2 regions of the Paenarthrobacter sp. RAF54_2 genome follow, and region 2 is predicted to be linked to the other one. Evidence: riboswitches for the same ligand, from Rfam matches in the RefSeq annotation. Region 2 holds a riboswitch; the other holds the start of a gene.
What was found. Region 2 has a riboswitch for glycine ahead of gcvP (aminomethyl-transferring glycine dehydrogenase). Riboswitches for the same ligand answer to the same signal wherever they lie in the genome.

Region 1 (16,383 bases), on a different contig from region 2:
CTCGGGCAGATCCACATAAACGATGTCGCCCAAGGCATCCGCAGCAACGGCGGAGATCCCAATCCCCACAGGCCCGGCCCCATCCGAAGCAACCCATTCATGCTCGGCCGAATACTTCAGCTCGGCAACTACTTTGCTCATTCCAATTCCTAACTTCTCGTGTGTTTTGAAAACTGTTCGTGATCCCGGCGGTACTTGGGTTGGGTGCCGGACACCGAATTCCTCCGCGTGCTGCTCCTTCGTCGCTTTGACGCACGCTTCCGGAATCCGCTGTCCGCCGGCCGACCGTCACCGTTATGCCGCTCACCTTCAGAAAAGCCCGCGAACCAAGGCATTGGAAGCCGCCTTTCAGCAGGTCGCCTCGGTCTACTGGTCCCCGTGCGCAAGGTGAGCCGCACGGCCCCTGTGGTGCCGGCCTCCGGCAGCATGCGTCTAAGGGAGCGTCGGGTCCGCTCAGCGGGCGCTACATTCGACGGGGGCCACGCCGTCCGGGTTCCCTGGCCGAGCTTGCGAGGCGAGGGGGACGGTGGGGAGCATGCAGAGGAGGTCGGCACCACCGGGCTACTTGACCGTCCGCCCAGCGGGCGCTTCTGCGACCGAGCCCGCGGAGGATGTCACTTCCACCGGGCTACTTGACCCGCTTGACCTACTTGACCTACTTGACCCGCTTGTAGAACGGCAGGGCTACCACTTCGAACGGTTCCGATTTGCCCCGGAGGTCCACTTCGACGATCGTTCCCGGCGCTGAATGTTCGACGTCGACGTACGCCAGGGCGATCGGGTAACCGAGTGTTGGGCTCGGCTGGCCGGAGGTGACTTCGCCGATGAGGGAGCCGTCCTTGAGGACCGAGTAGTGGGCGCGGGCGGCGCGGCGGCCTGTACCTTTGAGGCCGACGAGCTTTTGGCCGATAGTGGATCCGACGCCGGCGGCCTTGATCGCCGTCAGTGCTTCCTTGCCGATGAAGTCGCTTTCCTTGGCGAGGGAAACTACGGGGCCCAGTCCTGCGGCGTAGGCGTTGACGTAGCGGGAGAGTTCGTTGCCGTAGAGCGGCATTCCGGCTTCGAGGCGGAGGGAGTCACGTGCGGCAAGGCCTGCAGGGATGAGCCCGTGGCCCTCGCCGACTTCGAGGAGTGCTTCCCAAAGGCCAGCTGCGTCAAGGTTGGGGATGTAGATCTCGAAGCCGTCTTCGCCGGTGTAGCCGGTGCGGGCGAGCAACAAGTCCTGCCCGTTAATGGAGACTTCAACGGCCGCGTAGTACTTCAGTTCCGTCACCAGGGCGTGCTGCTCGGCGGGAACCAAGGTCAGCAGGATGGCTTCGGCGTTCGGGCCCTGCACTGCGATCAGGGACGTCTCGGAAGAGGCGTCCTCCACAACCACGTCGAAGCCGGCCGCGCGCTCCAGCAGTGCCGCCGCAACGACCTTGGCGTTGCCCGCATTCGGGACCACGAGGTACTGATCCACGCCTGCTTCGGGAGAGGGGCGACGGTAAGAGATGAGGTCGTCGATGATGCCGCCGTCGGCGTTGCAGATCAGCGAGTACTTGGCCTTGCCCACGGCGACCGCAGACAACTTGCCCACCAGCGCGAAGTCCAGGAACGCTGCCGCGTCCGGGCCGCTGACCCAGACCTCGCCCATGTGGGAGAGGTCGAACAAGCCAGCTGCGTTGCGGACTGCGTGGTGCTCAGCAAGCTCGGACTCGTACTTCAGGGGCATCTGCCAGCCGCCGAAATCCGTGAAGGACGCGCCGGCCTTTTTGTGCTGCTCATAAAGAGCGGTGTAGTTCTCAGTCATGACGGTGAATCCTTAGTTTTCGAAGTCCGTGAGCGGAGGGCAGGAGCACACAAGATTCCGGTCCCCGGCGGCGCCGTCAACGCGGCCGACCGGCGGGAAGTACTTGTCCTGCTTGAGGTGGTGGACCGGGAACGCTGCCTGCTCACGCGTGTAGCCGCGGTCCCAAGCAGAACTCACGACGGCGGCAGCCGTGTGCGGCGCGTTGCGCAGCGGCGACTTTTCAACAGTGAAATCGCCGGCGGCCACCTGCTCGATTTCGGCACGGATGGTGATCATGGCTTCAATGAAGCGGTCGATCTCAGCCAGGTCCTCGGACTCGGTCGGCTCCACCATCAAAGTGCCCGCAACGGGGAACGCAAGGGTGGGAGCGTGGAAACCGAAGTCGATGAGGCGCTTGGCAACATCCTCTGCCGTGACGCCTGTGCGGGCAGTCAGTTCGCGGAGGTCCAGGATGCATTCGTGGGCCACGAGCCCACCCTCGCCTGTGTAAAGGACTGGAAAGTGCTCATCCAAGCGGGAGGCGACGTAGTTGGCCGCGAGCAGCGCAGACTTGGTCGCTTCGGTGAGTCCCTGGCCACCCATCAGCTTCACGTAAGCCCAGGAAATCGGGAGCACGCCCGCGGAGCCGTAGCGCGATGCCGAGATGGCCACGCCACCTTCAGACGAAACATTGTTCGCATCACCAGGCATGAAAGGTGCCAGGTGGGCCTTGGCTGCAACCGGACCAACACCAGGTCCGCCACCGCCGTGCGGGATGCAGAACGTCTTGTGCAGGTTCAGGTGGGACACGTCGCCGCCGAACTTGCCCGGCTGGGCGAGCCCAACGAGCGCGTTGAGGTTTGCACCGTCAACATATACCTGTCCGCCAGCAGCGTGGATGGAGTCGCAAACCTCCCGAACGTCGGCGTCGTACACACCGTGGGTGGACGGGTACGTGATCATGATGCAGGACAGGACGTCCTTGTTGGCCTCGATCTTGGCCGCCAGGTCTGCGTGATCGATCGTGCCGTCAGCGGCCGTAGCCACCACAACAACCTTCATGCCGGCGAGCACAGCAGATGCTGCGTTGGTGCCGTGGGCAGAAGCAGGAATCAGGCACACGTTTCGCTGGTCATCACCGCGGGACAGGTGGTAGCCACGGATCGCCAGGAGCCCCGCGAGCTCACCCTGGGAACCGGCGTTCGGCTGGATGGAGACCTGATCGTAGCCGGTGATCTCGGTGAGGTCGGCTTCCAGTCCTTCAATAAGCTCGCGCCAGCCAGCAGTCTGGTGATCCGGAGCGAACGGGTGGATCGAGGCGAACTCGGGCCAGGAAATGGCTTCCATCTCGGCCGTGGCATTGAGCTTCATGGTGCAGGAACCCAGCGGGATCATGGTGCGGTCCAAGGCGAGGTCCCGGTCGGACAGCTTGCGGATATAGCGCAACAGCTGCGTCTCGGAACGGTGCGTGTTGAACACGGGGTGCTGGAGGAAATCACTGGTGCGGAGCACATCAGACGGCAGCTCAAACCCGGCAGCGTCCTTCACCGGGCCGGCACCAAAAGCGACGGCTACCGCGGAGAGGACCTCCGGCGTCGTGGTTTCATCGAGGGAAACGCCAACCGTGTCAGCATCGATGCGACGCAGGTTGATACTGCGGGCTTCGGCGGCGGCAATGACTTTATCGGCCTTGCCTGGCACGCGGACAGTGAGGGTGTCGAAGAAGACTTCGGAGACGAGTTCGCGGCCGGCCTTCTGTAGGGTCGCAGCCAAAACACGGGCGTGGCCGTGGACAGTTTCAGCAATCGCCTTCAGGCCTTCCGGACCGTGGTAAACCGCGTACATCGAGGCCACGATGGCGAGCAACGCCTGGGCCGTGCAGATGTTGGACGTGGCCTTCTCGCGGCGGATGTGCTGTTCGCGTGTCTGCAGCGCGAGTCGGTACGCGGGGACGCCGGCGTTGTCCTTGGAAACACCAACGATGCGCCCCGGAAGCGTCCGCTCCATACCTTCGCGGACAGCCATGTATGCAGCGTGGGGGCCGCCGAAGAACAGCGGAACACCGAAGCGCTGCGCAGTTCCGACGGCGATATCGGCACCTTGTTCGCCCGGGGGCGTAATGAGGGTGAGCGCCAAAAGGTCGGCAGCGACAGTGACCAGCGCACCCCGTTCCTTGGCCGCCGCGATGACGCCGGAGTGATTGAATACGCGGCCGGAAACACCCGGTTGCTGCAGGACGATGCCATTGATGTCGCCGTCGGGAAGGCCCGCCGAAAGGTCAGCGATCTCCACTTCGAAGCCCAGCGCTTCGGCCCGGCCCTTCACAATGGCGATGGTCTGCGGGAGGAGGTCGGAGTCCAGGACGGTCTTCCCGTCCTTGGCAGTTTTGGACTTGTTGGCGCGGCGCATCAGCAGCACAGCCTCAGCCACAGCGGTGGCTTCGTCCAGCAGCGAGGCGTTGGCTACGGGCAGCCCCGTCAGGTCCTGGACCATCGTCTGGAAGTTCAGCAGTGCTTCGAGGCGGCCCTGCGAAATCTCCGGCTGGTAGGGCGTGTACGCCGTGTACCAAGCGGGAGCCTCGAGGATGTTGCGGCGGATGACCGGGGGCGTGACGGTGTCGTAGTAGCCCTGGCCGATCATCTGAACGGCGGTCTTGTTCTTGGACGCGAGCTTCCGCAGCTCGGCAAGGACCTGCACCTCGGTGAGGGCGTCCTGCAGCTTCAGTGCAGTGTCCTGGCGGATGGAATCGGGGACCGCAACGTCTACCAAGCCGTCTACGGAGTCGTAGCCGATGGCCTTGAGCATGGTGTCAACGTCGGCCTGGCGCCTGGCGCCGATGTGCCGGTCCGCGAAAGCGGTGGGGGTTGATTGAACAGTCAAGAGGAACTCCATGATTCAGGCGCCCTATGTGCGCCACGATGATGTGGGTTCCTCCCCGCTCTGTATTGGACCTGAGAGATTCCGCAGGAATGGTTGCCTGCTTGCACCGTCGGTGAGCCCGGTTACCCGGACTGCTTTCCAGAGTTGCCTCGCCGTGGCGGTACGTGGGCCTGAGAGATTCCTGGGGAGGATTTGCTCCTACGGCGCCTGACTGGATGTACCGGCAGGACTCTCCCGCCACAGATCAAAAGCATTGCGTCACGTCAGTGACACGGTTCACACCATAGCGGGTTATCTGGAAAAAGCGCAAGCAAGGGATACCTACCGATGCATTGCCTCATGGATCTGGAGAGCGAACCACAGTTGGGCAACCGTGGAGGTTTCACCCATGTCCAGGCCCGTCAATTCGCCGATCTTCCGGATCCGGTAGATGATGGTTTGCCGGTGCGCGAACAGGGCAGCGGCGGTCTTTTGCCACGAACGCTGCGAGTCCAAATAGGTCCTCAGCGTGACGAGGAGATCGCCTTCCTGGCTCTGCTCGTAGTCGAAAATCGGCCCCAAGAGACGCCGGACCAACGCAGTTCCTTCCTCGAAACCTGTCAGCCCCAGCCATGATGGTCCTTGCGCGTAGCGAGCCAATCCGAGCTTGTTCGCCCGGGCCGATCCGAGCGCCCAGAGGGACTCCTGCAGCGCGCGCTGAATGCCCGCCACTGCCGCCGGAGCGCTGATTCCGATCGCTGCATCCGCCCCGGCACAATGCACCAGGATGTCGTCCGGCACATCAGCGGGGACCACGACGTGCAGCCGGCTATTCCGCTTCAACGAAGCCGACGCAACCCCGTGCCGCCACAGTTCGATGTGCACGTTGGCCAGCCTGTCGCCGTCGTTCGCTGTTTTGTCTCCGGCGGTCTCGGACATGGAAACGAGCAGGAAGTCCTGCGGCGGAACCCCAAAAGTTGCCAGCCGGCTCTCCATCTCGGCCGCGCCCAAGCGCCCGTCCATGGCCTGCAGCAGGAACTCGCCAGCCAATCGGTGGCGGCCTTCCAACGACAAAACGATGCGCGAGAGCTGCAGTCCCAGCACGGTTGCGGCGTGCAGGAGTACGACGGCGTCCGGGTGCGGTTCGCTGTTGGGCAGCACCACGAGGAGCGCGTTGGCATGCGTCGGGATGTCCATGGTCAGCACGTGCCGTCCCCGGATCCGGTGCCACTGGAACTTCTTACCCGCCAAGGTCACCTGACCGGAAAGCGGTGCCCATTCATCCGCGAGGAACCCCGGGAGCGCCTGCCCTTCCGGGTGCCAGGGATGGAGGCAGCGGCGATCTACCACGAACAGCTCCGCGTCCAGCTCGGTGGCGAGCCGTTGGACGAGGCTCTGCCAATGGTCCTCGGAGGCTCCGGCCGTGCGGAGAAGGTCGTAAACCCTGGCCGTCTGCCGCAAGCGCCGCGACTCTTCGAGCAGGGAAGATTCAGCAACCGAGCGGGCGATCGCGATGAACGGCAGCGGGTACGGGACGTTGATCAGTGGCAACGGCAGCCGATCGCAGGCCGTCAGGAACTCCTGCGTCAGCGGGGGCGCGTGCATCTTCTCGCCGATCGCCAAGGCGCTTGCCCCGCTGTCCATGAGTGCCTCTGCGAGCGCCACTTGTCCCTCGGCGTCTGCGGGAATCGACAGCCCATTGGTCATCATGAGCTCGCCGCCGGTGACCCATTCCCACAGCCTGGGCAGGTCCGAGGTGTGGGCCCAGGTGATCCGGTTGTCGCGGCCTGTGTCACCGGCCAGGAGGGTGAGTCCCAGCTGCGGTTCAGCCACGAGCTCTGCGACGGTGATTGCCATCGGATGGGGTCCTGACTCTATGATTCCGGGGGCCGTTTCGGGCCGTTTAGACATTCGTCTAAGCGCCTCGGCCATTTGTAGTCAATGTACCGCTATTCGCCGTGACCCGCGTCACGAAGAATGGAATTACTTACTTCCCGCTCAATGGCGAGCACCCCCTCACACCAAGGATCCGTCAATGACAATTCACAAGCCCATCGGCCCTGTCGACGCAACCAAAGTCCCGCGGTATGCCGGCCTCGGCACCTTCGCCCGCCTCCCCCAAATCGACCGGGTTCCGGACTACGACATTGCTATCGTCGGTGTCCCGTTCGACGGCGGAACCTCCTTCCGGCCCGGCGCCCGTTTCGGTCCTGCCGCGGTACGCGAGGCCTCGCGTCTCCTCCGCCCGGGCTACCACCCGGAGCTGGACGTCGAACCCGTTTACGAAGCCCAGGTTGTGGACGCCGGCGATATCGCCTGCACTCCCTACGACATCTCCCGGGCAGTCCGCGAGATCGAGGAGCAGGCGTTGCCCCTGATCAGTGAGGACAAGCGGCTGATCTCCATCGGTGGCGACCACACCATTGCCTTGCCCATGCTGCGGGCGCTGAACAAGGTCCATGGGCCGGTGGCGTTGCTGCATTTCGACGCTCACCTGGACACGTGGGACACCTACTTCGACCAGCCCATCACGCACGGAACCATCTTCCGCAGGGCGTTCGAGGAAGGTCTCCTTGTGGAGGACAAGTCAATGCACGTAGGCATCCGCGGCCCGGTGTATGACCGTAATGACTTCCTCAGGGACCACGAGTTCGGCTTCCAGATCATCCGCTGCTCAGACCTGGATGTTATCGGCGTCCCGGCTGCAATCCAGCAGGTGAAGGACAGGCTCGGCGATACCCCCGTCTACGTCTCCATCGACATCGACGTCCTCGACCCCGCGTTCGCACCAGGGACCGGCACCCCGGAGATGGGCGGGCTCCACTCCCGCGAACTCCTGGCCCTGCTCCGCGGACTGAACGGCATCAACATTGTGGGCGCCGACGTCGTCGAGGTCGCTCCGGCCTACGACCATGCGGACATCACAACCGTCGCCGCGGCCACGCTCGTCTTCGACCTTCTCGGCCTGATGGTGAACCGCAGCAAAGCCACCAGCTCTGCTGTCCGTGAACTGGCTTCGACATCCCGGAGTGCGTCATGAGCACCGTGCCAACAACCGAAGTTCCCCGCCTCGAGGACAAAACCATCCAGCCGATCCCGCTCAACGAGCGCCACGGCAAGGCCCGGGACCTCTTCACCATCTGGTTTGGCTCCAACATCATGATCATGACCATCGTGACCGGCGGACTCGCCACAACGGTGTTCGGCCTCGGTTTCGTGCCGGCGCTCGTGGGCATCATCATCGGCAACATAGTGGGCGGCGTCTTCATGGCCCTGCACTCGGCCCAAGGTCCGCAGCTTGGTGTTGCGCAGATGATCCAGACCCGCGGCCAGTTCGGCTCCTTCGGCGCCCTGTTGATCGTGGTCATCGTGGTGGTCATGTACGTCGGCTTCTTCGCCGCCAACCTTGTCTTTGGCGGAGAAGCAATGGCCGCCGTCAGCCCCGGCATCAGCGTGGATGGCGGCATCATCATCATCGGCGTGGTCAGCGTTATCGCCACGATTTTCGGCTATCGGCTCATTCACGCTTATGCCCGCGTCCTCAGCGTTGCAGCGGGCCTTGCATTGTTGCTCGCCTTCGTCTGGATCCTGGTGGTCCACGGCCTTCCCGCCAGCTTCCTTGGGGAGGGCAACTTCAACTGGGTCGGCTTCATGGGGACCATCTCCGTCTCGGCCCTGTGGCAGTTGGCCTACGCACCCTACGTCTCGGACTACTCCCGCTACATGCCGCAGGGCACGGGGTCAGCACCGGCGTTCTGGGCTTCCTACTCAGGCTGCGTCCTGGGAACGTTGTTCCCCATGATCCTCGGCGCCATGGTGGGCACGCTCGCCATGACCATGAGCGCCGACAACGTCGAAATTGTTGGAAGCCTGGGCGCTTTGCTGCAGCCTTGGACCCTGATCATCGTGGGAATCTTCTGCCTGGGTGTCGCGGCGTCCAACGCCATGAACCTCTACTGCGGCGTCCTGTGCACGCTGACCATCGGCCAAACGTTCAAGCCCTCGTGGTTGCCACGGGCCAAGACCCGCACCGTGGCGGCGATCATCCTCTTCGTCGTAGCTGTCTCGATCGCCCTGTTCGCCCGCGACAACTTCATCCTCTTCTACACCAACTTCCTCTCCTTCCTGATGTACGTCCTGGTCCCCTGGACTGCCATCAACCTGGTGGACTACTACCTTCTGCGGCACGGCGACTACCGGGTTGAAGACTTCTTCAAGCGCGACGGCGGCGTGTACGGGCGGTTCAATTGGGTCGCCATCGGCTCCTACCTGGCAGGCGCCCTCATCCAGGTTCCCTTCTCGGCCACCGCAATCTACACCGGCCCCATGGCCACAGCTTTGGGCGGCGTCGACATCTCCTGGATCGTCGGCCTGGTGGTTGTTGCTCCCCTCTACTACTTCGCGGCCCGGATCTTCCGTCAGAAATCGGACGCCGCCTCACTTTCTTCCGCTGCACTCACCCCAGACCTCATCTGAAAGCGAATTGTCATGACCCTCACAGACACTGCCCACCCGGAAACCGTCCAATTCACTGTTCGACGCACCAGTGCTGACCACGCCGGGAACCTGCCTTTGCCTCCGGCCGGGCACTTCATCAACGGATCCTTCGTCCCGGGCTCCACCGGTCAGCTGATCGACGTCGTGGACCCCACCAACGAGCAGGTCATCGCCTCAGTGCAGGCAGGCACGGCGGATGATGTCGACGCCGCTGTCCAGGCCGCCGTCGTCGCCCAAAAGACCTGGGGTGCCACCACCCCCAAGGAGCGCGCGGACGTCCTGAACGTGATCGCCAACATTATTGAAGAGAACCGGCAGGCGTTCGAGCTCATTGAGTCCGCCAATACCGGCAAGCCGCAGGCGGTGGCCGAGGACGATGTCACCAGCACCATTGATACGTTCCGCTTCATGGCCGGAGCTTCGCGGACCCTGACGTCCATGGCCGGCGGCGACTACGCCACTGACCACACCTCCGTGATCCTCCGCGAGCCCGTGGGCGTCGTCGGCGTCATCACCCCCTGGAACTACCCGCTGCTGATGGCAGCCTGGAAGGTCGCACCGATTCTGGCCGCCGGCAACAGCATCGTCCTCAAGCCCTCCGAGCAGACCCCGTTGTCCACCCTGAAGCTGGCAGAATTGCTCGCCGGACGCATCCCTGATGGGATCCTCAACGTAGTCACGGGCCAGGGCCGAACTGTGGGACAGCGGCTTTCGGAGCACCCGGACATCGCCCTCGTTGCCTTGACCGGCAGCGTCGTGAGCGGCCAGGCTGTCGCCGAAACTGCGGCCAAGTCCGTCAAGCGCGTCCACTTGGAACTTGGCGGCAAGGCGCCGGTTGTTGTCTTCCCCGACGCCGATCTCCGCGCCGCCGCTGCTGGCGTCCGCAATGCAGGATTCTGGAATGCCGGCCAGGACTGCGGTGCTGCCTGCCGCGTGCTGGTGCACGAGTCCGTGGCCGAGGAATTCACCCAGCACCTGGTGCGCGAAGTCAGCACCCTGGTGATCGGCGCACCCGACGCCGGCGACGACGTCGAAATCGGCCCCATGATTTCCCGGCCCCACTTTGAACGTGTCAAGGAATCCTTGGCCGAAGCCCGCGAGGCGGGGCTCCACGTGGCCATTGGTGGTTCGGCACTGGAAGGACCCGGCTACTTCATCGAGCCCACTGTCATCTCCGACGTTCCCGCCGGAGCCCACATCGCCACCCACGAGATCTTCGGGCCCGTGGTCACCGTGGAGACCTTCAGCACCACAGAAGAAGCCGTCACCCGCGCGAACGAGAGCCCCTACGGCTTGTCGGCGTCGGTCTGGACGCGTGACTCGAGCCTTTCCCTGCGGATTCCGAAGCAACTGGACTTCGGCACGGTCTGGGTCAATGCGCACCTTGTCCTGGCATGCGAGGTACCGTGGGGCGGATTCAAGGGATCCGGTTACGGCCGCGACCTCTCCCTCTACGCCCTGGACGATTACTCACGCACCAAGCACGTGATGATCAACCACGGCGCATGAGCATTCAGACAAGCAACGGAGCTTTCACCATGACCACCAATGTTTCCCGCCCGACATCCCTGCAAGGTGCCGCCACGCCTTCAGCCCCCTTCGGGACGGACGTGACCTGGACCAACTGGGGCGGAAACCAGAGCGCGACGCCCGCCTTCACCGTTCGGCCGAGGAATGAGCAAGAAGCGCTCGACGCCGTCCGTTTCGCCATCCGCGAAGGGTTGCCCGTGCGGGCTGTCGGTTCAGGGCACTCGTCCTCACCGCTGGTTCAGACTGGCGGAGTGTTGATGGACATGTCCGGGCTCTCGGCGATCACGGGCACCGATAAGGCCGGGCGTCGCGCCAGGGCCCTCGCCGGAACCACCATCAACGCTTTCGGCGATGCCCTGTGGGAGCAGGGGCTGGCTTTGGGGAACCAAGGTGACATCGACAAGCAACAGATCGCCGGTGCCTTGGCCACCAGCACGCACGGTTCGGGCAAAAACCTGGGCAGCTTCTCGTCCAACCTCCGGTGGGTGAAGCTGATCAATGGCTACGGCGAGATCGTGGAAATCGGCGAAGGTCAGCTCCGCGAACTCCGGGCTGCACAGGTTGCGTTGGGCACGCTGGGCGTCTTCCTGGAAGTGGAGTTGGCTGTTGAGGACAGCTACTACCTTCAGGAACAGATCACCTACCCCACGTGGGAGGAAACCACGGCTACATGGCAGACCGATATCGATTCCAACAGGCACTACTCCTTCCTTTGGTGCCCGGAGGAAGATTCCTGCGAGCTTCTGGACCTCCCTGGTTCACCAGACCACGCTATGGGCGACCGCAGCTACACCAAGCGGTACAACATTGTGGGCGTCCAGGACGAACGCGAGCTCTCCGCCGTCGAGGGTGCCAGGCTGGATCGCTCCTACCGGATCTACCCGGGCGGCTTCACTACCCAGTTCCACGAGCTCGAGTACTTCGTCCGCAGCGAGGATGGATTGGTGGCGGTCGAGGCCATCCAGGACCTGATCCGGACCAAGTATCCCGAGCAGAAGTACCCCGTTGAAGTCCGCTGGGTGAAGTCCGACGACGCCTACATGTCCCAGTTCCAAGGGCGCGACAGCACGGTCATCACCCTGACAACCGAGCCAGGAACCGACTACTGGCAGTTCTTCCGGGACGCCGATGCCGTGCTGCAGGAATTCGAGCCCCGAGCACACTGGGGAAAGATCCACTTCATGACCCGGAGTCGCCTTGAGCGCCTCTACCCGGAGTTGGACACCTTCATCCAAGTCCGCCGCGAGTTCGACCCCAGGGGAATGTTCCTGAACGACCACACCCGGGCGCTGCTCGCCTGACCGAGCATTCTCGAAAACAGGCCACGATGTGAGAGAACATCGATCAAACCCGATGCTCTCTCACATCCACACCCCCTGGCCGGATCCCTCTCTCACATCCCCACCCCCTCCCGGCATCCCTCTCTCACATCCACACCCCCTGGCGGCATCCCTCTCTCACATCCCTACCCCCTGGCAGGATCCCTCTCTCACATCCCCACCCCCTGGCGGGATCCCTCTCTCACATCACGTTGACACCCTTTTGAAACCTTGGAGTGGTAGTTTGTTCTCTGCTTGAGCCAGACACCCGCACCCAATCGGAGGACATTTCCATGCTTAAGGGTTTCAAGGACTTCATACTTCGCGGCAACGTGATCGAACTGGCTATTGCCGTGGTCATCGGCAGTGCGTTCACCGCACTCGTCGCGGCTTTCACCACCAACATCATCAACCCCGTCATCGCGGCTGCAGGCGGCGTGAACGCCGACGGTCTGGGCTTCCGGATCTGGCAGGACAACCCCGCTACGTTCATCAACTTTGGTGCCGTGCTCACGGCAATGGTGACCTTCGTGATCACCGCCGGAGTGGTCTACTTCATCTTCGTAGCGCCCATGAACAAGATCAATTCAATGGTCAAGAACCGCCTCTCCACCGAGGAACCCGAAGAAGAGCCACTGCCGGCTGACACCGCCCTTCTGGCCGAAATCCGCGATCTCCTGAAGGATGCAGCGGCCCATCGCGGTACCGGACGGGGTTCGGACCTCGATTCGGATTCCGTCCACTAAGACAAATTCCCCGAGCGCTCCTTCCCGGTTGCTTCACATAGCCCGGCGTTCTCCCCGCGAGAGCGCCGGGCTTTTGCGTTGCCAGCGTGGTGCGGGCAGGTAGTAAGTGGGCAGGAATGCAGCCGTTCGACGCCAGTAACCAGAAACGTGACGCGCAGGCAACCCTCACGAAACAGGCGTCGGGCAGCATGAAACCATGAAGCCCAAAGCGAGCTCTCCCGTCACCGCGGACCTCCGATGCGATGTCTGCGGACAGTTGCCCGAACCACCCAAGGCCCGGCTCACCCTGGCCAACATCGCGGTGATGCTTCCCATTGAGCTGCTGGTTCACGCCGCGGTTGTGGAAACTCATCTCCCCTATGTGGCCAAGGTCCTGCTCCTGACCGTGACTGCAACAGTGCTGGTTATCTGGGTGGCCGAACCGTCGGCCGCCAAGGTCCTCCGCCGCTGGTTGCATGCCCCGGCTCTCCGCCAGCGGCACAAGCTACATGCCGCGCCTGCGTTGTGGCGTGCTCGGGTCACGCTGCGGGACCAACCCGGTTCCCTGCAGAAAATCACCCAGTCCCTGGCCAAGCTGGAGACGAATATCCTCAGCATTCACGTTCACCCGATGGACGGCCCGGCTCGCGACGGATCAGAAGTCTCGCAAATAGTGATGGATGAGTTCGTCCTCTCCGCTCCGGGCGAGGTCACAGAACATGAACTGCTGAAAGCGCTCGACGACGGCGGCGGGCGTGAGTCCCACGTGTGGCCCACCACGGCACTCGCCATGGCTGATGGCCAAACCAAGGCGCTGAGCCTCGCCACCCGTATTGCCGGGAATCCGAATGAGCTTCCACACGCGGTCGCCGAACTGCTGTCCGCGAAAGTAGTTCCCAACGATCCAGAGAATCCGGCACCCGAGGCGAGTGCCGGCGTCGGGCCTTCAACGGACATCCTCAAGATTCCAACAGCATGGCATGGACCTCTGGTCTTCTCCCGCCCAGGCGAGCCATTCACCCCGGCCGAGTCGGCTCGCGCGCACCGGCTTGCTGAGCTCGCGGAGATTTTGGCATACAGTCCTGACACATCCCCAAGCTCGGCATACCAGCGCTAATCAGCACTCCTTCCCAGTTAGCACCTCGAAAGCCCGGAATTTCCCAGGAAAGGCCGGGTTTTCGCGTGTTGACGGCAGGAGTAACCGGGGAGGAGCGCCACTGGATCCTCGCCCAGTCACATTCCGTTTCCAGATTGGGTATACCAAAACTCTTGACCGTGCCGCCCGTCACATCTAACTTAGATTTTGGGATCCCAAAACGGGATCCCAAATAGACCCGCTACCGGCTGCGGCCCCCGCTACCAAAAGGGCAGGGATCGCAACAGTTGCCGCCGGCACGGATCCAGCTGAAGCGATATCGCGCCCCGGCTCATCCCCCAAAGACATACCCCAAGACATTCCACCCCTGTTGACTCCTCTGAAGGAGAAGCTGTGTCTCCCCAAAACACCCAACTGGCAACCCAGGAAAACCAGGAAAACGAGCCCAAAACCGGCAAGGACGGCGTGCAGCGACGCACCAACGTCCGCTGGAAGCTCTTCATCCTGCTCCTGGTCCTTGTCTCGGTCAACTACATTGACCGTGGATCCATCTCCGTAGCCCTGCCCATCATCCAGAAGGAATTCAACCTCCCGCCCGAGCTTGTGGGGCTTCTGTTGTCGGCATTCTTCTGGACCTATGCCCTGATGCAAATCCCCGTCGGTCTGTTGATCGACAAGTTTGGCCCACGCAAAGTGGTCACCGCTTCCTGCATTGGTTGGGGCGCCGCGACTGCCGCCTCGGGTTTCGCAGGCGGATTCATCAGCATGTTCATCGCCCGCCTGGGCATCGGCGTGACGGAGGCAGGCGTCATGCCTGCCGGCGGTAAGCTCAACGCCATCTGGATGCACAAGAAGGAACGTGGCCGCGGCGCCACCATCCTCGACGCCGGTGCTCCCCTGGGTGCTGGCCTCGGCGGCATCCTCATCACCTGGTTGATTGCCTCCACCGGCAGCTGGCGGATGTCCTTCATCATCGCCGGCGCCCTCACGATTCTCATGGGCCTGGCCGTCTGGTGGTACGTCCGCGACAACCCCCGTCAGCACAAGAGTGTCAACAACGCTGAAGCTGACTACATCGAGGCTTCACACGCCGAGGACGACGCTGAAGCTGCCAAGGAAGGTGCGCAAGGCAAGCGCGCCCTGCTGCCCTACCTGAAGTTCCGTTCCTTCTGGGCAATGTGCTTCGGCTGGCTCGGCTTCAACGGCGTGTTCTACGGCCTGCTCACCTGGGGCCCGCTGTACCTGGCTCAAGCCAAGGGCTTCGATCTGAAGACCATCGGCTGGTCCACGTTTGTGATCTTCGGCGCCGGGTTCGTCGGCGAAATCCTCGGTGGCATCATCGCCGACAAATGGCGGGCATCCGGTGCCTCCGCCAACCGGGTCATGCGCACTCTCCTCGGTATCTCCAGCGTCGTAGTGGTGGGCGGCCTCGTAGGCGTCACGGTCGTCGCAGACCCGATCACCGCCGTCGCGCTTCTCTCGGTAGTCCTGTTCTTCCTGCGCTGGGTTGGCCTGTTCTGGTCCATCCCGTCCATCCTGGGCGGCCGCACGAATGCGGGCGTACTCGGCGGGGCCATGAACTTCAGCGGCAACATCGCCGGATTCGTCACCCCGATTGTGGTAGGCCTGATTGTCGGGGCCACCGGCTCTTACACCTGGGCTCTGCTGTACTTTGTTGGATCCGCCGTGATCATGGGCATCTCCGTCCTGGTCTTGGATTACAACAAGCGACTCCCGGTCTAACTCGCCTGACCGGGCCGGCCGGACGGTCCTGAACCGCGGGATGGCCGGAAGCCCACCTGGTCGCCGGGCGCACTGCCTCACACATCACGAAATGGAGCTGGAAATGCTAGCCGCAGAAGACACGAACATCGCTGACCGCCCCCTCCGGGAGTCAGTGCGTGACACGCTCCGTTCCAGGATTTTTGAGGGGCACTATGCGCCCGGCACCAGGCTGGTGGAGCGCGACCTCGCCGCCGAATTCAACGTCTCCCGACTGCCCATCCGCGAAGCACTGCGCATGCTGCGGCAGGAAGGACTTATCCGGGACCGCGCCGGCCGTGGTTCCGAAGTCAGCGGCCTGAGCCCCAAGGATGTGGAGGACCTCTTCGACGTCCGTCAATCCTTGGAAGTCCTCGCCTGCCGGCTGGCCGCCAAGCGGGCCACCACCCAGAATCTTGAACACCTCGCCGGCCTGCTGGATGAGGCCGATCGCTGCCTGGCCAAGGGCTCCATCCTGGAAGCCCACCGCGCCAACAGCGATTTCCACGATGCCATCACGGCAATCGCCAACAACGACTTTCTCCGCTCCGCGCTGGAACCACTCCAGGGTCGCATGCACTGGCTGTTCCGCCACGTCAGCGATCTCCCGGAACTCATTCAGGAACACCGCGACCTGTACGCGGCCATCGCCAGTGGCGACCCTGACCGGGCCGCTATCCAATCGGCGTCGCACATCGGCAAGTACCGCGAGCAGTTCCCGGAGGATTCCAGCCACACTGAGCCCAAACTGCAACGGAAAAAACCATGAGACTCCTGGTCATCAACCCCAACATCAGTGACGACGTCACAGCCCTGATCCAGGCC
Region 2 (13,276 bases):
TTCCCGACGCCGGGACACGGTTTTGGTGCGGAATGCACCGTCGCCGGGGGCTACGTCGTCGATGGCGATCGCGGAGTACATCGTGCAGCAGGCTCTGCAGGACTAAGCCCAGCAAGAGGTAAGTTAACAAGCCCGTGACGCTGCAGAAACCGGCCCCACATGCCGGCTGGATACCTTTGCCGCATGAATGCATCCTGGTTGGCTAAACAGAGCGCGAAGATTGGCTCCAAGATCGGCCAATGGATTGAGGCCGCCTACGTCCTGGATTGTGTGGAACCGGCAAACGAAGCCGCCGGCTCACCGGCTCACGGCCGGTCTGTCGATTGGACGTGGTTACCGGCCCTTAGCGGGGTTACAGTCGCCAGTGCGCAGGCCATTCAATCCCACTCGGGAATGACCCGCCGTAACCCCTAAAGGTTGGCTTGAAAGCTGCTGAATGTTGTTTTGGGCACACTTTTCGTTTAACGCGGATGCTATGCCCTAAACTGCTTCACTGAGGTGCCTGAAATGGCACTATGCAGCAACGAAAGCGAACCCAATGGCTACTGATTACGACGCACCCCGCAAGACAGAAGAAGAGACTCCCGCGGACTCGCTTGAGGCTCTTCAGGCGTCCCGCGGCACCGGTGCCCAGACTGCAGTCATCGACATCGACGAAAACGATACCGCGGAAGGCATCGACCTCCCGGGCGCCGATCTTTCCGGTGAAGAACTGACCGTTGTGGTGGTACCTGAACAGTCTGATGAATTCACGTGTTCTTCCTGCTTCCTGGTCCGCCACCGGTCCCAGGTTGCCCTGGAAAAGAACGGCCTTAAGTACTGCAAGGACTGCGAAGGCTAACTCAGGCACCGCAAAACGTTCGTGCCCCGTCAGGCCAGTGAATGGTCGGATGGGGCTTTTGCGTATCCGCAGCTCTTTGTAACGCCCAGGTGTCGTTATCTTCGATTACGAACCTGTGCATGAAGACCCTCAATACAGTCCCTGAACCGGCGTAAATGTCCCCTTCCATGACTCTCCTGTGACCACCCCGGAGTCGTTTTAACGGTTGTGCGCCGAAGCGGCCACAACCCATCCAAACCACCCAACGCACTCCTACTGTTGAAGTATCAACTTCGCCTGAAGGGGGCACAAAAAATGAGGAAATTTGGAGCGGGTTTGGCAGCAGTCCTTGCAGCTGCCGGACTCGGTCTGGTGGCACCGGGGCCAGCCTCGGCATCACCATATTGCGGGATCATGTGGGGCTCGCTGGCCAAGGCCGACCCCGACATGAGCGCCGCCAACGTCACCAGCGTCCGTACGGGCCAGCAGCCCTGTTACGACCGCTTGGTGATCGATATGACCGGCAAGGTGGCCGGCTATTCAGTGCAGTATGTCCCGGTTGTGGTTCAGGATGCCAGCGGCTATCCAATCCCCGTGCTCGGGGATGCTGACCTGCAAGTGGTAGTGACAGCGCCGTCGTACGACCAGAACGGCCAACTGACGTACGCTCCGGCTGCAAAGGCTGAGTTGTCCGACGTTTCCGGGTATGAGACGTTCCGTCAGGTGGTTTACGCGGGCAGCTTCGAAGGCTACACGAGCATCGGTTTGGGTGTCCGTGCCCGGCTTCCGTTCCGCGTCTTCACTTTGGACGGGCCCGACGGCGGTTCGCGCCTTGTGGTGGACGTCGCCCACCGTTGGTGAACTGAGGGAAATCCGCCAAAACCTACGAAAGCTGCCAGTTCGTCCGGACAATTCCGGCGAACTGGCAGCTTTCCAACGATTTCCCGGGAAGAGCTACTCCGGCACCACCAAGGCGGGGGTGTCCTTGCGGATGGTCTCTCCGCGGAAGAAGCCGGGGCGGACGCGGGCCATGATCAGCATGAACACGGCACCCAGGGCAAGGATTCCGATGCCGAGCACGAACACGAGCCCCACTCCGAAGATTTCCGAGCCACTTCCAAACTCCGGTGCCCAGCTGTCCACTGCGGTCTGCAGGAAGACAACGAACAGGCCGACCCCGCCCAGCAGGGGGCAGAAGAGACGAAGGAAGAAGTTCCGGGCGCTGGAGAACACGCTGTTCCGGAAGTACCAGACACACGCGATGGCCGTGAGCCCGTAGTAGAAGCAGATCATCAAGCCCAGTGCCAGGATGGTGTCGTTGAGGACGTTTTCACTGATCACGTGCATCACGGCGTAGAAGCCCGCGGACAGGACGCCGGCCGCGACGGTGGCGAAGCCCGGCGTCGAGAACTTCTTGCTCATGTGGGCGAAGCGCTCGGGCAGGGCGCCATAGTGTGCCATGGCCAGCAGGCTGCGCGATGGTGAAGTGAACGTGGACTGAAGTGATGCGGCCGAGCTCGAGAGGACTGCGAGGGACATGAGGATCGCGAACGGACCCATAACCGGTGAAGCGAGGGCCGTGAACACGTTGGCGCTGTTTTCCTCGTTGTTCAGGCCGACTCCCGTGTCCCCAACGCCTGCGAACATCATGGTGGCGATGGTGACCAGGAGGTAGATGCCCAGCACGATGACAGCGGTCAGGGTGCCTGCGAGGCCGGCGGTCTTCTTTCCGTTGGCGGTTTCCTCGTTCACTGTGAGGCAGACATCCCAGCCCCAGTAAACGAAGATCGACAGGGAGATGCCGGCCGCGATCTGGCCGAAGGTCTCGATCTTGGTGACATCGAACCAGTCCCAGCTGAACGGAATGGCGGTCTCGGAGGTGGACCAGTTGGCGAACGCCATGGCCACGAAGAGGCCAAGGACCAGCAGCTGGAAGCCCACCAGCCCGTACTGGACGATCTTGGTGGTGTGCAGGCCGCGGTAGCTCACCCACACGGCCAAGGCAACGAAGACGAAGCAGGTGGCAACGTTCAGTACCTTGTTCGAGGCGAGGTCGGCGAGCTCGGGGGAGCTGGTAACCTGTGCCAGGAAGAGGTAGAAGAAGTCCACTGCGACGCCTGCCAGGTTGGACAGGACGATGATGTTGGCTGCGAGCAGGCCCCAGCCACCCATCCAGCCCACCCACGGACCAAAAGCTTTCGTGACCCACGTGAAGGTGGTGCCGCTGTCCGGGGAGTCTGCGTTGAGTTCCCGGTATGCCAGTGACACAAGGATCATCGGAATGAACCCGATAAGGAAGATCACGGGCAGTTGCAGCCCGGCTTCGTTGACAGTCGGACCGAGCGCGCTGGTAAGCGTATACGCCGGGGCGATGGTTGAAATGCCAAGAACGACGACGGCGAGGAGCCCCAACTGCCCCGTCTTCAGTCCCTTGCCGCTGATCTCGTGCGACTTGTCGGCCGGGCTGCTGCCTGCGGCCGTGCTACGGATTGTCTGGCTCATGAAAGGCCCTTTCTAGATGGCCGTAGGCTGTTGCTGCGTAATGCAGTGGATACCGCCGCCCCGGGCAAAGAGTTCCCGCGCGTCAACACTGACTACGCGGCGTCCGGGGTAGGCGTCGGCGAGGATGCGGAGTGCTTTCTCGTCCATGGGGTCATTGAAACTGCATGCGATGACCCCTCCGTTGACCACGAGGTGGTTGATGTAGCTGTAGTCCACATACCCTTCGTCGTCGGTGAGGGTTTCCGGGGCGGGAACTTCGATGATGTTCCAGTCCCGGCCTGCTGCGTCATGGGTGGTGCGCAGGAAGTCGATGATTTCCCGGGAGACGGTGTAGTCCGGGTGTTCGGGGTTCTGCTGGGAGTGGACCAGCAGCGTGCCGGGGCTCGGGATCGCTGCCACAATGTCCACGTGGCCGCGGGTGCCGAATTTCTCGGAGTCACGGGTGAGGCCGCGGGGCAGCCAGATCACATGGGTGGCGCCGATGGTGCGGGCCAGTTCCCCTTCGATGTCCGCCTTGGTCAGGCCCGGGTTGCGGCCTTGGTCAAGCTGTACGGTCTCGGTCACCAGGACTGTGCCTTCGCCGTCAACCTGGATGCCGCCACCCTCGTTGACGATGCCTGACGGGATGTGGTGGGCATCGGCGCGAGCGCTGATCTCCGCTGCGATGAGCGAATCCTTGTCCCATGTGGCCCAATCCTGGCCACCCCAACCGTTGAAGATCCAGTCCACGGCACCCAGCTGCTTGTTGGCATCAAGCACGAAGGACGGCCCGATGTCGCGCATCCAGGCATCGTTGAGTTCAGCGGTCAGTACCTCGACGCGAGGATCCAGGTAACGCGCGGCGGTGTCGACGTCGTCCGGGTGTACCACCATGGTGACCGGCTCGAACTCAAGGATGGCGTTGGCAACGGCAGCCCACGTGGACCGCGCTGCGTGGGCCTCTTCCTCCGTGTCGCCCAAGGTGTAGCCACCAGTGGGGAAGGCCATCCAGACGCGATCCTGGGGAGCGGTCTCGGATGGCATGCGCCAGGCGCTCATGCGGACACGGCCTGATACGGCGTGGCCTCGGCTGTGGAGCCGAGTGGGGCGTTGGGGTTCACTGGCTCGGTGAGGCGGCCGTACGTTTCCGGGCGGCGGGTGGCCAGGAACGGGAAGAGCGTGAGCCAATCCTTGCGCTGGTCCAGGTCGAGATCGGCCACCAGGACGGCGGATTCGTCGCGGGGTGCCTGGACCAGGATGCGGCCGTAGGGATCGGAGATGAAGGACGAACCATAGAAGTTCAGTGTGCCCTCGCTGCCGTAGCGGTTGGGGGCAATCATGAACAGGCCGTTGGCGATGCCGTTGCCCACGATGACCTGCTGCCACAGCGGTTGGGTATCGAAGTCGGGGTGGTCAGGTTCGGAACCAATGGCAGTGGGGTAGACCAGGATTTCGGCACCGCCCAGGGAGTACATACGGGCGAGCTCGGGGAACCATTCATCCCAGCAGGTGGGCATGCCCAGGCGCGCGCCGCCGAGTTCTGCAGGAGCGTGGACCGCATAGGCATCTTCGGCGGCAGGGCCCTTGCGGAAGAACTTGTCCTCATAGTAGCCGGCCGTGACGGGGATGTGCAGCTTGTGGGTGCGGGCCACGAGCTCGCCAGCGGGGGAGACGAGGATGGCTGTGTTGAGACCCAAGCCGTCGTCCGTGCCGTCCGGGTTTTCAGCACGCTGGTAGAGCGATGCGTGCACCGAGACGCCGTATGTCCTGGCGGCCGCTGCGGCGAACGTGAACGTGGGGCCCGTGAGCAGGTCTTCGGTGATGTCTGAAGGGCGGATACCTGCGGCCGGGTTGTTCTCCGGCCGGGTGTCTGCAGGGTAGCGGGAGAGGGTCAGTTCAGGCAGGAAAACAACACTGGCTCCCAGCTTGGCTGAACGTTCGATTCCCTCGTTCAGTTCGGCATGCAGGACTGCTTCATCAGCGTGCCAGCGGTGCTGAACGACGCCGACCCGCAGCGGGGTGCGGGTGGACGGCTCGGTGCGGGCCAGGGAAGTCGGGGCTTCGAGGCGGGTAATTTCAATCATGGGGGCATGTACTCCGGTGAGACGACAGTCACTAAATGAATAGCGTTCATTTAGTATGGCGGTACTCACGGCTGGATGCAAGAGGCAAAAATGAATTCCCTTCATTTCCCGCGGATTCGCGGCGCCTAGCGCTTCGGCCGCGCCCTGACGTGCATGCGCTCACCCTGCTGCCCAAAGAGGGTAAGGAGCTCCACCGGCTCCTTAGTGGCGCTGGCAAACCAGTGCGGCGTCCGCGTATCGAACTCCGCCGCCTCACCGGCCTTGAGGATGAAGTCGTTCTCGCCCAGGACAAGCCGGAGTTTGCCGTTAAGGATGTACATCCAGTCGTAGCCCTCATGCGATTGGGGATCGGGAACTTCCTTCCCCGTGCCGCCCGGCAGCACCATCTTGAACGCCTGGATTCCCCCTGCTCGTCGCGTCAGCGGCACGGCTGTGCCCCACTCGTGCACGTGCGGCTTGAGGTGAATCCGCGGATCACCGGTTTCCGGGGCGTCGATGAGTTCTTCAAGGGGAATTTGATGAAAGCGGGCAATGGGCAGGAGTAGTTCGAGCGTGGGCTTCCGTTGCCCCGACTCCAACCTGGAGAGCGTGCTGACCGAAATGCCTGTGGCTGCTGCGGCCTCCGCCAGGGTCACATTGCGTTGGGTCCGCAGCGCTCGCAGGCGAGGGCCGACGGCGTCGAGCATTTTGCTGAAATCCTGGGTCATCGCTCAATTTTGCCATACTGGCAAAATTTGTTGCTGCTTTCGGAGTCTCCGGTTGAGCATTGAAGCAGACCGTTGTGAGGCCAGCTTTGCGCCCCAAACTTGGAAATAACGCGCAGAGCACGCCTCGCAACAAAACAGGAGGCAAAAATGGAACAACAGTACGACGTCGTCATTGTGGGAGGTGGCGCAGCTGGGTTAAGTGCCGCCGTCACGCTGGGTAGGGCGTTGCGGTCCGTGCTGGTCATCGACGCCGGGGATCCACGGAACGCCCCTGCCGCAGGAGTGCACGGCTTCCTTTCCCGGGACGGTCTCAGCCCGCAGGAACTCTTGGCTCTGGGCCGCGCTGAAGTTTTGCACTACGGCGGCCACATCGTTTCGGGCCTGGCTGTGGCGGCGCGTTCGACGCCGGATCCCACCAACGCTTCCGAACCCGCCTTTGAAGTGGACCTGGCAGACGGGCGGACTGTCGGGGCGCGTCGGATACTGGTGACCTCGGGCTTGACCGACATTCTTCCCGACGTGAAGGGTATCCGGGAGCGCTGGGGCAAGGATGTCCTGCACTGCCCGTACTGCCATGGTTGGGAAGTGCGGAACAAAGCAATCGGCATCCTGGGGTCCGTACCAATGGCTTTGCACCAGACCTTGTTGTTCCGGCAGTGGAGCCCCAACATCACGCTGTTCCTGAACGACGTCGTTGAACCCACTGAAGAGCAGTGGGTTCAACTGGCGGCCAGATCCATCGGCGTGGTCGAGGGCAAGGTTGAGTCATTGGAAGTTACGGACGATGCCCTGAGTGGCGTCGTCCTGCAATCCGGAACGGTGATACCAGTTGAGGCGGTGGTGGTTGGTCCGCGGATGGAGGCGCGATCCAGGCTGCTCGAATCCCTCGGAATTGTGCCCGTGGAACACCCCCAGGGAGTGGGACTTCATTTTGAAGCGGCTGCGCCAGGAGGAGCCACTTCAGTGCCCGGCGTTTGGGTCGCCGGCAACGTTACCGATCTCACCGGGCAGGTAGTGGCCGCTGCGGCAGCAGGAAACATGTCCGGTGCAGTCATCAACGCGGATCTCATGATGGCTGAAACCAGGCTGGCGGTAGCGGCAGCGGCCAGCCGCGCTGAAGGCCTTGTTTCACCGTGAGTTGCATTAATTAGCAGTCGACTTACGGTCCAGGTGCGAGGACGATTAAAGAACAGCCACTAAGGAGGTTGGGTATGTGCTACTCGTACTATGAGGGCTATGAGAGGCGTACGAAGAAGGACTCCGTGCGCACGCCCGAGATGCACAAGCCTGAGACAAGCAAGGATCAGGCACCTGAGGCCCCTGCTGAGAAGAGCCCGCAGACAGAAGGAACGTTGTGGACTTTCCTGGCTCGTCGTCGCAGGGAATTTGAGGTTTCAGAACCGAAGATCGACCGCATCCGCGAAAAGGTCTAGGCGTCGGTCTCGGCAAAGACCCCGTACAACGGACAATTCACCACCGCGCGCGGCGGTGAATTGTCCGTTAAACGGGGTTTCCTGCTGCCTGCTTCGGAGCGTCCAGGAATTCGAGGGCAGCAGTAACCAGTGCTTCCGTGCCTAGGGTCAGTGTTGGCTGGATGATCGGGGCAAAGTAGGGCGAATGGTTCGAGGGAACGTCCTCGGGGAGGCGGCCCGTCGTCGCCCAATCCTTGAAGTGGGTGGCCTCGATCCCGCCCAGGAACCAAAAGACGAGTGGTGCGCCGGCCGCCGTCGCGAGTTCCCCGACGTCTTCACTGCCTGAGACGGGGCCGGGGTCCATGATCCTCGCCGCGCCGAACCTATCGCGAAACGCTGAAGCGATCCTTCCCGCGGCCGATTCATCATTGACCGTCATGGGGAAGCGCTCCTCATAGTGGAAGTCGGGTTCCTTGAGGGAGCCTGAGGCAGCAGCTTCACTTCGAATGATGCGCTCGATCGAGTTCAGGACTTTCTCCCGCGTGGGCTCGCTGAAGGATCGGATGCTGAGGCCAAGGGTTGCGGTCTCGGGGATGATGTTGTTCTTTGTTCCCGAATGGATTTGCCCAACAGTAACTACCGCGGAATCGCTGGCGGCGAGTTCCCGGGACACCACTCCCTGCAGGCGCATGGTGGTTGCCGCTGCCATGAGCACTGGATCAATGGTGGTTTCAGGCCGGGAGCCGTGGCCGCCGCGCCCATGCAAGGTCACGTTGAGGGAATCGGCTGAGGCCATGGCGACGCCGGGACGGATGCCGAACCATCCGGCAGGAAAGGGCGCCACGTGTTGGCCCAGGACCACGTCGGGTTTTGGAACGAGGTCAAAGAGTCCATCGGTGACCATGGCTTGGGCTCCGCCGCCCCATTCTTCCGCCGGCTGGAACACGGCGATCAGCGTGCCCTGCCAGTCCTGCCGCCTTACGGCCAGCGTTTCCACTGCTCCGAGGAGGCAGCTGACGTGCACGTCGTGCCCGCAGGCATGCATGACCGGCACCTCACGGCCTTCATGATCGACGCCGACTGCCGTACTTGCGTAGTCCAGCCCCGTGGCCTCTTTGACCGGCAACGCGTCCATATCGGCGCGAAGCATCACTACAGAGCCGGGGCCATTGTCCAGGACTCCTACGACCCCCGTCTTCCCGACGTTGCGGTGAACCAGCAGCCCCAAGTCCTCGAGGTGTCCGCTGATAATCCCGGCTGTCCTGAGTTCTTGAAAGGAAAGCTCCGGGTTCGAGTGGAGGTCACGGTAGAGGGCTTCAAGGTCAATGCTCATGGGGAATTTTCCTTAACAGGTCGAACGCCGCAGGGTCTGGCCAGTGTATCGATGTCACCAGAGGGGCAAACTGGGTTGCATGGAATCTTCACAAGAGATCACTACCCAACGTTCAACTGTTGAGGATTGGACCAAGGCTCTGGCAGAGTCCAGCGGATCGCCCGGCGGAGGCGCAGGAACCGGCGTGATGCTGGCCATCGCAGCATCCCTAACGTCCATGGTTGCTGGTTATACGGAGGCGCCCGGGCAGCAGTTGGCCGATCTGCACGCGCGGGCCCGCTCTCTCCGCGAGACCGCCCTGAAGTTGGCTGACGACGACGCAACGGCGTCGAAGGCTTTCGGTGCGGCCTTTCGGCTTGATCCTGGCCCGGAAAGGGAGCAAGCAATCCACCGTGCATCCGTCGATGCTGCCAAGGCCTCCGCGGTCCTCGGAGACCACGCCATCGAAGCCATAGAAGACCTGGGATGGTTGGCTGCCAACGGGAATCCGGCGCTCATCGCTGACGTGGTGGTGGGGTTTGGGGCCCTCAGGGCCGCCATCGCAGGAGCCCGCACCAACGTGAGCTTTGATCTCGCGTCGCTCAGATCCGCAGGCGCCACGCTTGATGAGATCAAGGAAAAGCACCCTGAATTGTGGGCAACGGTGGGGCGGCTCAGCGAAGCCCTGGACCGGATTGACCAGTTGGTGGCCGCCGTAGATGGCAAGGCTGCACCTACGGACGGCCACTGATTGCCGCGGCGCCTATTGCGCTTTGGGAACCCGCCGGAGCACGACGGCGGCAAGGACTGCCGCGCCAGCCATCAGTACCAGCCCAATCGCCGCAGTGATGTGGACGCCGGACTCGAAGGCTACCCGGGCGGCGGCTGTCAGGGCATCCGATAGCGGAGCGGGTAGGGCCGCAGCAGCATCCACTGCGCCCGCCAGGGTTTCTCCCGATTTACCGGCTGCTTGCATGGACAGGCCCTCCGGGATGACGAGGTTGCGCTGGTAGGACGCAGTGAGGATAGAGCCCAGCACGGCTGTTCCCAGGAGCGAACCCAGCTCGTAGCCGGTTTCGGAGATCGCGGACGCCGCTCCGGATTTGTCGGCCGGCACCGAGCCGAGGATGAGGTCGTTGGAAATGGTTTCCGCTGCGCCTACGCCAGCGGCGAGGACAGTCAAAGCTGACAACAGGAACACAGGTCCGCTGCCGTGGTCACCCACGGCCACCACCAAATAGCCGGCCGCGCTGAGGGTGAGTCCGCCGGCCACCACGAATCCTGGCCGGACGCGCTTTACCAGCGGGACCACTACCAGGCCGGCGATGACCGTTGCCAGGAGCGCCGGAATCATTGCGATGCCCGCTTCCATGGGGGACTGGCCCTCAACAAGTTGTAGGTGCTGGGCGAAGAAGTAGATGAAGCCCGTCATGGAAAACAAGGACAGGACGTTGGCCACTATCGCTGTGCTGAACACCTTGTTCTTGAACAAAGAGACGTCCAGCATGGGGCTCTGGATCCGCCGCTGGCGACGCACAAACACAATGCCCATCACCAGGCCGAAGACCATGAAGGCCGCTGCCGACGCCCCGAATCCGTGAACAGCGAATTCCTTGATGCCGTACACGAACGGAGCCATGGTGATCACGGACAGCGCGATGCTGGGCACGTCCACCCTGCCAGGGTTGGCGTCCTTGGATTCGGGAATGAGGACCCTGCCGAAGGCGAGGAGGGGCAGGAGGAGGAAGGTCGCTACCAGGAAGACCGCACCCCACCAGAAGTGTTCCACCAGCCAGCCGCCAAAGATCGGGCCAAGGGCTGCGCCACCAGAGAATCCGGCAGCCCATACGGCGATCGCGAGCCGCCGACGGTTCGGATCAACAAAGATGTTCCGGATCAGGGACAGCGTTGAAGGCATCAACATCGCGCCGAATACGCCAAGTGCGGCGCGGCCGGCAATCAGCCATTCCGCGGAAGGCGCGAATGCTGTAGCAGCCGAAACCGCGGCGAAGCCCGTGCTGCCGATCAGCAGCAGCCGCCGTCGTCCGATCCTGTCGCCGAGGTTGCCCATGGAAACCAGCAGCGCCGCCAACACGAGAGGGTAGGCGTCAATGACCCATAGGAGCTGCACGCCACCCACATCCAAGGAGCGGGCAATTGCCGGCAGGGCGAACGTGAGCGCGGTGTTATCGACGGCCACCAGCAGCACCGGGAACATCAGGAGTGCCAGGGCCGTCCAATCGCGCCACGGTGCTGCCTGACCCGTCAAGGTACGAGTGGAGCGGGGCGCTTGGGTTGAGGACGGCGTGAACATAAAGGTTACTGTACCGTCTAGACGGTACAGTTTCAAATTCAGCACCGCCAACCCCGTAGGGAATGATGTAGTCATGCCACGCAAGCCAGTTGCCAGGGATGCAGTCCTTGATGCCTACGAAGCCCTCCTTATCGAAGTGGGGGAGCGGGCTGCCACGCTTGACGCAGTCGCCAAGCGGGCAGGGGTCTCCAAGGGCGGACTGCTTTACCACTTCCCCAACAAGGAATCGCTGATCAGCGCTCTGTTGGAGCGCTTGGATGAGTTGGCCCAGGCAGACATCGAAAAAATGAAGACGGCGCCAGATGGCAGCGCTGCCTACTTCATTCGGACCTCACTGTGGGCCGGAACTCCCATGGATCGGGCATTCGTTGCTGCCACGAGACTGGCCGAAGTTGCCCATGAGGAGACCCGCCACAGGTTTGCCGGAATCCAGCAGCAGTGGTTGGACGTCCTGGCCGAGGATGTTGGTCCGGAGGTTGCCAAGGCCGTCAGTTACATGGGCGACGGCCTGTATTTCAACGCCATGTTCGAGGGTGGCCGGGAAGGCGGCAAGGCCGGGCGGGAGGCCGACGTCGAGATCCTGCTGGGAGTCCTGGACCGGCTCCGCAAGTAGCGGGTCATCCATTTGCGGCGACGCTCCCAACGTAGGACAATTGAGCCTTGTGGTGCGCCTTTACTGGGGCACGCAAACAATTGAATATGCCTTTGATCTGCGGCGGGAGAGTCCTGCAAGCAAGTGATGCGGGCGCCGTAGGAGCAAACCCTCCCCAGGAATCTCTCAGGCCCACGCACCGCCGCGGCGAGGCAACTCTGGAAAGTAGCAGGCCTTTTGCCGCGTCCTTTGGCGCGGAAAAGATGCTGTGCTCACCGACGGTGCAAGCGATGGTTGTGCAAGCAACACGCGGAAACTCTCAGGTCCAATACAGAGCGGGGAGGAACCCAGCCACTGTGGCGTACCCAAACGCCGCCCAAGTAATGGAGTTCCTTCGTGACGGTTAGTTCAGCCTCCACCACCTTCGTCGATCGGCACATTGGCGCCCGCCGCCAGGCCGACATTGACACCATGCTCAAGACGGTCGGCTACGACACCGTTGATTCGCTGGTTGATACGGCCGTTCCCAACGACATCCGCCAGGACGTTGCCCTCACGCTCGAAAATGCGCTCAGCGAAGTCGAGGTGCTGGCTGAGCTGCGCAAGCTTGCGTCCAAGAACAAAACTGCCGTCCAGATGATCGGCCAGGGCTACTACGACACCGTCACGCCGCCGGTTATCCGCAGGAACATCCTCGAATCCCCGGCCTGGTACACCGCCTACACGCCGTACCAGCCGGAAATCTCGCAGGGCCGCCTGGAAGCTCTGTTGAACTTCCAGACCATGGTCCAGGACCTCGTGGGCCTGCCGATCGCCAACGCCTCCCTGCTGGACGAAGCAACAGCTGTGGCAGAGGCCGTGCTCATGATGCGCCGCGCCAACAAGAACAAGGCAGCCCATGACGGGAAGACCGTCCTCGACGCCGACTGCCTCCCGCAGACCATCGCTATCGTGAAGGGTCGCGCTGAGGCGCTCGGTTTCGAAGTTGAGGTCGCCGACCTTTCGCTCGGCCTCCCGGAGGGCGTCATCAACGGCGTCGTCCTGCAGCAGCCCGGCGTTTCCGGCCGCGTGTTTGATCACTCCGCGGTCATCGCTGACGCCAAGGAACGCGGTGCACTGGTCACGGTCGCAGCAGACCTTCTCTCGCTGACGCTCATCACGCCTCCGGGCGAGCAGGGTGCGGACATCGCCGTCGGTTCCGCCCAGCGCCTCGGCGTTCCGCTGTTCTTCGGTGGCCCGCACGCCGCGTACATGGCCGTCCAGAAGGGTCTCGAGCGTTCCATGCCGGGCCGTCTGGTGGGCGTTTCCAAGGACGACGCCGGTGTCCCCGCCTACCGCTTGGCGCTGCAGACCCGCGAGCAGCACATCCGCCGCGAGAAGGCCACGTCCAACATCTGTACCGCGCAGGCGTTGCTGGCCATCGTCGCCTCCATGTACGCCGTCTACCACGGCCCCGAAGGCCTGAAGGCAATCGCCGAAACCGCCCACGGTCACGCCCGCACCCTTGCAGCGTCACTGAAGGCCGCCGGCGTCGAGGTCGTTCACGCGTCCTTC

Region 1: linked by a shared signal. The riboswitch ahead of gcvP (aminomethyl-transferring glycine dehydrogenase) and the one ahead of gcvP (aminomethyl-transferring glycine dehydrogenase) in region 2 are both predicted to bind glycine.

The regions. Positions count from the first base shown of each region.
Region 1 is NZ_JBFRDV010000012.1:2,734-19,116, forward strand. Features, by position in the region: gene gcvH (glycine cleavage system protein GcvH) at 1-141, opposite strand, end outside; gene gcvT (glycine cleavage system aminomethyltransferase GcvT) at 656-1,792, opposite strand; gene gcvP (aminomethyl-transferring glycine dehydrogenase) at 1,805-4,651, opposite strand; glycine riboswitch at 4,800-4,898, opposite strand; gene AB4Y87_RS13290 (PucR family transcriptional regulator) at 4,973-6,487, opposite strand; gene speB (agmatinase) at 6,666-7,670, shown strand; gene AB4Y87_RS13300 (purine-cytosine permease family protein) at 7,667-9,106, shown strand; gene AB4Y87_RS13305 (aminobutyraldehyde dehydrogenase) at 9,119-10,636, shown strand; gene AB4Y87_RS13310 (D-arabinono-1,4-lactone oxidase) at 10,633-11,958, shown strand; gene mscL (large conductance mechanosensitive channel protein MscL) at 12,270-12,722, shown strand; gene AB4Y87_RS13320 (amino acid-binding protein) at 12,919-13,818, shown strand; gene AB4Y87_RS13325 (MFS transporter) at 14,191-15,540, shown strand; gene AB4Y87_RS13330 (GntR family transcriptional regulator) at 15,644-16,327, shown strand; gene AB4Y87_RS13335 (aspartate/glutamate racemase family protein) at 16,324-16,383, shown strand, end outside.
Region 2 is NZ_JBFRDV010000043.1:2,031-15,306, forward strand. Features, by position in the region: gene lhgO (L-2-hydroxyglutarate oxidase) at 1-106, shown strand, start outside; gene AB4Y87_RS25150 (DUF4193 domain-containing protein) at 539-841, shown strand; gene AB4Y87_RS25155 (AMIN-like domain-containing (lipo)protein) at 1,136-1,681, shown strand; gene AB4Y87_RS25160 (APC family permease) at 1,775-3,322, opposite strand; gene AB4Y87_RS25165 (agmatine deiminase family protein) at 3,335-4,360, opposite strand; gene AB4Y87_RS25170 (nitrilase-related carbon-nitrogen hydrolase) at 4,357-5,385, opposite strand; gene AB4Y87_RS25175 (helix-turn-helix domain-containing protein) at 5,511-6,092, opposite strand; gene AB4Y87_RS25180 (NAD(P)/FAD-dependent oxidoreductase) at 6,240-7,229, shown strand; gene AB4Y87_RS25185 (hypothetical protein) at 7,304-7,525, shown strand; gene AB4Y87_RS25190 (amidohydrolase) at 7,593-8,837, opposite strand; gene AB4Y87_RS25195 (cyclodeaminase/cyclohydrolase family protein) at 8,917-9,567, shown strand; gene AB4Y87_RS25200 (MFS transporter) at 9,580-11,130, opposite strand; gene AB4Y87_RS25205 (TetR/AcrR family transcriptional regulator) at 11,204-11,743, shown strand; glycine riboswitch at 11,837-11,934, shown strand; glycine riboswitch at 11,935-12,066, shown strand; gene gcvP (aminomethyl-transferring glycine dehydrogenase) at 12,119-13,276, shown strand, end outside.